Linked DNA regions of Thermococcus gammatolerans EJ3. The protein of the gene in region 2 interacts with the protein of the main gene of each other region in a pairwise test. Links are inferred from orthologs where the notes say so. Each region holds a gene or a part of one and is shown on either strand. Other genes may lie near its edges. The genes, in order: TGAM_RS02355 and rpl7ae.

What was found.
Region 1: the proteins of rpl7ae (region 2) and TGAM_RS02355 interact in binary tests that used the Methanocaldococcus jannaschii proteins (3 or more experiments, as listed by UniProt). The link is inferred for Thermococcus gammatolerans EJ3 from one-to-one orthologs.

What each region holds. Positions count from the first base shown.
Region 1 is NC_012804.1:452,751-455,894, forward strand. The notes cover bases 36-2,862. They hold TGAM_RS02355 (hypothetical protein), read right to left. Parts: upstream 2,170-2,862; coding sequence 901-2,169; downstream 36-900. Other genes in these bases: TGAM_RS02345 (TIGR00266 family protein), read left to right, coding at 36-159; TGAM_RS02350 (fibrillarin-like rRNA/tRNA 2'-O-methyltransferase), read right to left, coding at 215-895; TGAM_RS02360 (SPOUT family RNA methylase), read left to right, coding at 2,268-2,862. In the rest of the region: more of TGAM_RS02345, read left to right, coding at 1-35; more of TGAM_RS02360, read left to right, coding at 2,863-3,144.
Region 2 is NC_012804.1:1,802,115-1,805,215, reverse strand. Bases 45-2,828 are described here. They hold rpl7ae (50S ribosomal protein L7Ae), read left to right. Parts: upstream 45-1,142; coding sequence 1,143-1,514; downstream 1,515-2,828. Other genes in these bases: TGAM_RS09470 (hypothetical protein), read right to left, coding at 2,795-2,828; TGAM_RS11300 (hypothetical protein), read right to left, coding at 2,625-2,798; ndk (nucleoside-diphosphate kinase), read left to right, coding at 2,098-2,622; TGAM_RS09480 (50S ribosomal protein L24e), read left to right, coding at 1,803-2,009; TGAM_RS09485 (30S ribosomal protein S28e), read left to right, coding at 1,588-1,800. Outside these bases: more of truD, read left to right, coding at 1-44; more of TGAM_RS09470, read right to left, coding at 2,829-3,101. UniProt on the Methanocaldococcus jannaschii protein: Multifunctional RNA-binding protein that recognizes the K-turn motif in ribosomal RNA, the RNA component of RNase P, box H/ACA, box C/D and box C'/D' sRNAs.

The DNA.
Region 1 (3,144 bases), 1.3 Mb from region 2 along the record:
GACTTTACAGTGAAGCGGGTCGGCGGACTGAAGAGCACTCTCCTCAGCGGAGAAGGGCTTGTTGCCGAATTCTATGGCACCGGAACTCTGTACATACAGACGAGGAGTATGGATGGTTTCCTGAGCTGGATAATCCCGCACCTACCAAAAAGGGGTTGATGCCCCGATTTCCTTTTTCAAAATTTAAAGGGCCTAAAAGTTCAAAAAGAAAGTCTCAAGGCTTTCTAACGACGAAGAGAGCGTGGTCCTTCTCGTAGGGCTCGAGCGAAAGCCTCTCAACGACCTCGAAGTAGCTCGCGAGTTCCCTCTCGACCTCCTTGAAGACCTCCTCGGGCTCCTTGGTGACGTCGATGCTCCTGCTCTTGACAGAAATCATTCCGTAGCCACCGCTCTTGAGGAACACCTTGGCGTTGTCTATGAGGATTTTCGCCTGAGTCGGCTGGGCGACGTCCTCGAAGATGACGTCAACCTTCGGAACGAGTGCGCGGTAACCTTCGGGCTTGGTAGCGTCGCCGAGTATCGGGACGATGTTCCTCCTCTCCTCGACTATTGGAACGAGCTCCCTGAGAACCCTCGGCGAGAACTCGACGCCGAATATCTTGCCCTCCCAGCCGACGATGTCGCTGACGTGGGAAGCGGTGGTTCCGCTCGCTATTCCAAGGTAGAGCACCGTTGAGCCGGGCTTAATCGGGAAGTTCTTGAGGCCGTTGAGTATCGCCGCTCCAAGCTTTGATCTGCTTGGATTCCAAATCCTGTACTCCTCGCCCTCGAACTTGATAACTCTCTCCCCATAAACCCTCTGGCCGGGAACGAGGTTCTTGGTTGCAATCTTCTCGCTCCCGTCGTCATCGATGACGATGTAAACGCCCGGGAACCTGTGCTTCTTAACCTTCATCTACCTCACCTCTTGCCCTTCTTTTTCTTCTTACCCTTCTTATCGGGCTTGCCTTTACCCTTCTTCTCCTTCCTGCCCTTTTCGTGCTTCTTGCCCTTCTTTTCCTTGCCCTTGAACTTCTTCTTTTTCTTCTTCTCCGGCTTGGCCTTCCTCTTGGGCGGGTTCGGGTACTTCTCCTTGATTTCCTTGATTCTCTGCTCGAGCTCCTTCTTCAGCTCCTCACCGATGTATTCACCAGAGAAGTAGTCAACGCGAGCCGCTATGGCCAGCTTTCCAGCTAAAGCCCTCGCAATCTTACCCCTCTGCCACCAGGGCGAGCGGTTTATTGCAGGGTACTGGAAGATGACGCCGTGCTTTGGCGGCTTGGCGCCCGTCCTTAGGTGCCTGAAGAGGGCCTTCTCGGCTCCAAGAACCTGTATCGTTGAAGCGGGCATCATGGCGAGCTCCTTAAGGCCTCCAGCGAGGCTCATCAAGCGAGCGGCAAGCTTCGCACCGACCAGAGCCTTCAGGTTTGGAGCCACCTCGTCCATCGCCGTCTCAAGGTAGTCCTCAATCTGCTCCCTCAGCTTGTAGAGGTCACTTATCTCGCTGGCGAGCTTCCTTATGATTTCGCTGTCGAACTTACCGAGCGGTGCTCCCATCGACTTCTCGGCCGCTTTGAGGATCTTCTTAATCTTGCCCTCGGAGAAGCCGAGCTTTTCAAGCTTCTCCCTGCTCACGTTCTCCCTCGGGCCAATTTCCTTAACGAAAGTCACATACTGCGGGTGCTTGGGCAGGATTTCGTCCAGTTCGGGGAAGTGGAGGCCGTACCACTCCCTCAGCCTCGAAACGAGCAGGTTAATGACCTTGTCGATGTCATCGAGCGCCTCGATGGCCTGTATAATCATCTTGTCGCGCGCACCGCTCTGCTCCTGTATGCGGAGCCTCGTTAATGCAACGCCAACGGTGTAGTACTCGTCAAACCAGTTCTCGCCGAGGAACTCCTCTGGACTTGAGCGCAACTTTTCTCCCGCAAGGTTCGGGAACTCAGCTGTTGCGTTGTAGCCGAGCTCCTTGAGCTTTCTGCTCAGCTCGGTGTCCTCCACGATGAACTCTTCGTACCCCTCTCCTTTCAGCTCGTCGAGGAGGGCACTCAGCTCGTCGCTCGGTTCTCCCTTCAAAAGCCTGTCGAGGCTTGTCTCTGGCTTTCCGCTGAAGGGTTTGCTCGCGATGAGCTTCCCGCTCTCGTCGAAGGCGTAAACGCCCCTGACATTCTCGGCAATGTAAACCCTCACACTACCACCTCCGGATCATATTGGGCTCCCTCTATAAAAAGATTTCATGCCTCCAAAGGTCTATAAACCCAGTGATTGAGTGATGGTTGGTGTTAGGGATGGGTGCCGGTAGGAAGTTCATAGTCAAAACGCAGAGGGGCATGGAAAGCGTTGCGGCCAACTACATCTCCGAGCTGCTGCCTAAAGCGGAGGTTTGGGCATCGCCGATGGGATATTCTGGCCTTGTACTTGTGGAAAGCTCGGATGAGGATGCTCTTGAGAAGATACTCCAGATCCCTGAAGTGGAGCGCGTTATTCCGGTGATCGTCGAGACTGAAGCAAGTCTTGAGAAGATAGCGGAGAGTGCGGAAAAACTGGCTGACTTTATCGATGAAAACGAAACCTACGCCGTGAAGACCAAGAGACGGGGAAAGCATGACTTTTCGAGCATCGATGTCAATAGGGTTCTTGGGGCTAAAATCAAGGAGCTCACTAACGCCGACGTCAATCTGAGCTGGCCCGATAAGGTTGTTCAAGTGGAAATAATCGGGGATAGGGCTTACATCTCTGTAATCCCCGGGGAGGAGTTCAGAAAGTATACTCCTGACAAGATAGATGCAAGAAAGCTTTTCAAGAAGCTCACGATCGTTCAGATGCCCTACTGGGGTGATTACAAAGCATGTAGGCTGTTCGGGGAGAAAATCGGAAGGGCCGCCCAGGCTTTCGAGGTCAAGGAGTTAATCATAGCTCCCAAAGAAAGGATGGATGCCTACGAGCTCATGGAATTTATCAGGGGAGTAAAGATCGGACAGGAAAGCCGCTATCAGATCCAGAGGGATGCCTATCCCTGGAATGTTGAAAAGGTTCCCGTTACAGTCTGGGATCTCTACCAAGTGGTCAGGGATAAGAGGCGTAAGAAGAGGCTGTTGATAATAACCGATCCCAAGGGCCCGACTCTGGCAGAGGTTAAGGACAAGCTGGCGAAAGATCTTCACT
Region 2 (3,101 bases):
ATAAAGGAGATTGCCAAGCGTGCCGGGATAAGCCACCGTGATATAGGCTTCGCGGGGACAAAGGACAGGCACGCCGTAACTTACCAGTACATAAGCGTGCCAGCCGGGGCTAAGGAGAAGGTCGAATCCATTCAAATCCGGGACGTCGAGCTGAGGTTCGTCTCTTACGGCCGGTTCATAAAGCTCGGCCATCTGCTTGGCAACCGCTTTAGGATAATCATTCGGGACGTTGAGGGGAGTGCCTTTGATAGGACTAAAGAAATAATTCGGGAACTCCGCGAGAAGGGTGGCTTTCCCAACTACTTCGGCTACCAGCGCTTCGGCGAGAGGAGGGTCGTGAACCACCTGATTGGAAAGCTCCTCCTCCAGGGGGAGTTCGATGAGGCGGCGAGGCTCTTCCTCGGCTACGCCGACGGGAGCATGGAGGGCGATGAGGCAAGGAGGAACTTCTGGGAGACTGAAGACGTGGATAGGGCTTTGGAGGAGTTCCCGCGCTTTCTCCGCTACGAGAGAACCCTGCTCTACACATACAAGAAGACCGGAAGCTGGAAAAAGGCCTTCCTGTCGCTCCCGCTCCCGATAATGCGCATCTTCATCCATGCCTACCAGAGCTACCTCTTCAACCTCTACCTATCGAGGAGAATCGAAGAGCTTCCACTCAATGAACCGCTCGTCGGAGATATAGTCGTCCAGGTTAAAGGGGGGATCCCCTACCGAGATAGGACCTACCGAGTTACCGAGACCAACCTTAACTTCGTCCGTGAGAAGGTGAAGAGAGGCGAAGCAATGGTTTCGGGCCCGCTCTTCGGTTTCGCGATGAGAAGGGCCAAGGGAATCCCGGGTGAACTTGAGGAAGAAATCCTTGAGGGGGAGGGAATAACTCTTGACGCCTTTAAAAAACTGCCAAAGCCAATGGCCGAGCCTGGAAGAAGACGGGAACTCCTGATAAGGCCGATCGGTCTAACATACGGCTACCTTCCAGAGACTGGGATGTGCTTCCGCTTCTTTCTTCCGAAGGGGGTTTACGCGACGAGCGTCCTGCGCGAGATAATGAAAGATCACTGAAGGAAAGGTTTAAAAACGCAATCCGTCTTTCTACCTTGACAAACCGGATGAACGATGAGGTTTCGGAGGGATGAAAGATGGCGAAGCCGAGCTACGTAAAGTTTGAGGTTCCCCAGGAGCTTGCCGAGAAGGCCCTTGAGGCCGTTGAGATCGCTCGCGACACCGGAAGGATAAGGAAGGGCACCAACGAGACCACCAAGGCCGTCGAGAGGGGCCAGGCCAAGCTCGTTATAATTGCCGAGGACGTTGACCCCGAGGAGATAGTTGCCCACCTTCCGCCGCTCTGTGAGGAGAAGGAGATCCCGTACATCTACGTTCCGAGCAAGAAGGAGCTCGGTGCGGCCGCCGGGCTTGAGGTCGCCGCTGCGAGCGTGGCAATAATAGAGCCCGGCAAGGCCCGCGAGCTCGTTGAGGACATTGCTATGAAGGTCAAGGAGCTCATGAAGTGAGCTCCTTTTCCTTCCTTAATCACGAAAGGTTTAAGTTCATCTCGCGAGCTTGAGTTTTAAAGGGGTGTGAGGTATGAGCGACGAAGGATACCCGGCTGAGGTCATCGAGATCGTTGCAAGGACCGGTGTCACCGGCGGCGTTACTCAGGTCAAGGTTAGGATACTCGAGGGACGCGACAAGGGTCGTGTCATCAGGAGGAACGTTAAAGGGCCAGTTCGCGTTGGCGATATAGTCATCCTCAGGGAGACTGAGCGTGAGGCGAGAGAGATCAGGAGGAGGCGCTGAAAATGGCCCGCTGGAACGTCTGCTCCTACTGCGGAAGGGAGTTCGAGCCGGGAACGGGCAAGATGTTCGTCAGGAACGACGGCAGAGTCCTGTTCTTCTGCTCCAGCAAGTGCGAGAAGCTCTACTTCATGGGGCGCAATCCGAGGAAGCTCAAGTGGACCAAGGCCTTCCAGGAGGCCAGACTCCAGAGGGCCAAGAGGAGGAAGTGATTTCTTTCTTTTTAATCCTTTCAACCGTTTCTGCTACGACCCAAAAAACCTATTAACCGCGTACCCCATTCTATAAGCGGTGTTGCCGATGGCCGAGAGCAAGGTCGAAAGAACCCTCGTTATCCTGAAGCCTGACGCCGTTGTCCGGGGGCTGATGGGCGAAATCATAAGCCGTTTTGAGAAGAGGGGCCTTAAAATCGTTGGAATGAAGATGATATGGATTGACCGCGAGCTCGCTGAAAAGCACTACGAGGAGCACAGGGGAAAGCCCTTCTTCGAGGCGCTGATAGACTACATCACAAAGGCCCCGAGCGTCGTGATGGTAGTCGAAGGGCGCTACGCCATAAGCGTCGTCAGGAAGATGGCCGGAGCGACGGACCCAAAGGACGCCGAACCCGGGAGCATCAGGGGGGACTACGGCCTCGACGTTGGGGATGCAATATACAACGTCATCCATGCCTCAGACAGCCCCGAGAGCGCCGAAAGGGAAATAAACCTCTACTTCAAGCCGGAGGAGCTCTACAGCTACTGCAAAGCTTCCGACTGGTTCTATCATACACACGCGAGGGCCAAAAAGGAGTACCTCGACGCTATGGACTGTCTTGAGAGGTGATATCAGGCAATAACCCGTTTTCCTTCCCTTTTCTTGCTCTCCTTAATGAACTTCTTGTATTCGTCCATCACCTCCCTGCAGTCCTCGGGAAGAGCCCTTTGAAACACCCTAACGCTCAGAAACGCCACGGTGAGGTAGTCTAACACCGCCAGAATCAGAAGTGCCAGTGCTGTCACGATACTGTCTCCCAGAATAATCCCTGCCGGACGGGAAGGAGGTAGATGAGCCCAATTATCACCCCTTGGACAGTTCTCTGCTCTGGGGCCATCGCAATGCACCTAACAATCTCCCTCCACTGGGGAAAGTTTCCAATTTTCCCGCCCACGAGAAGGTAGCCGTTGATTCTGTAAACTCCCAGGCTTTCCTCGTCAGTGAGGCATCTGAGGTCACTTTCACTGACCAGTTCACTCAGCCCGTCCGTACAGGGCGTAGCCCTTAGACCTACAAGAGAGTTCCTTCGCGAGATCCACATAAGGATT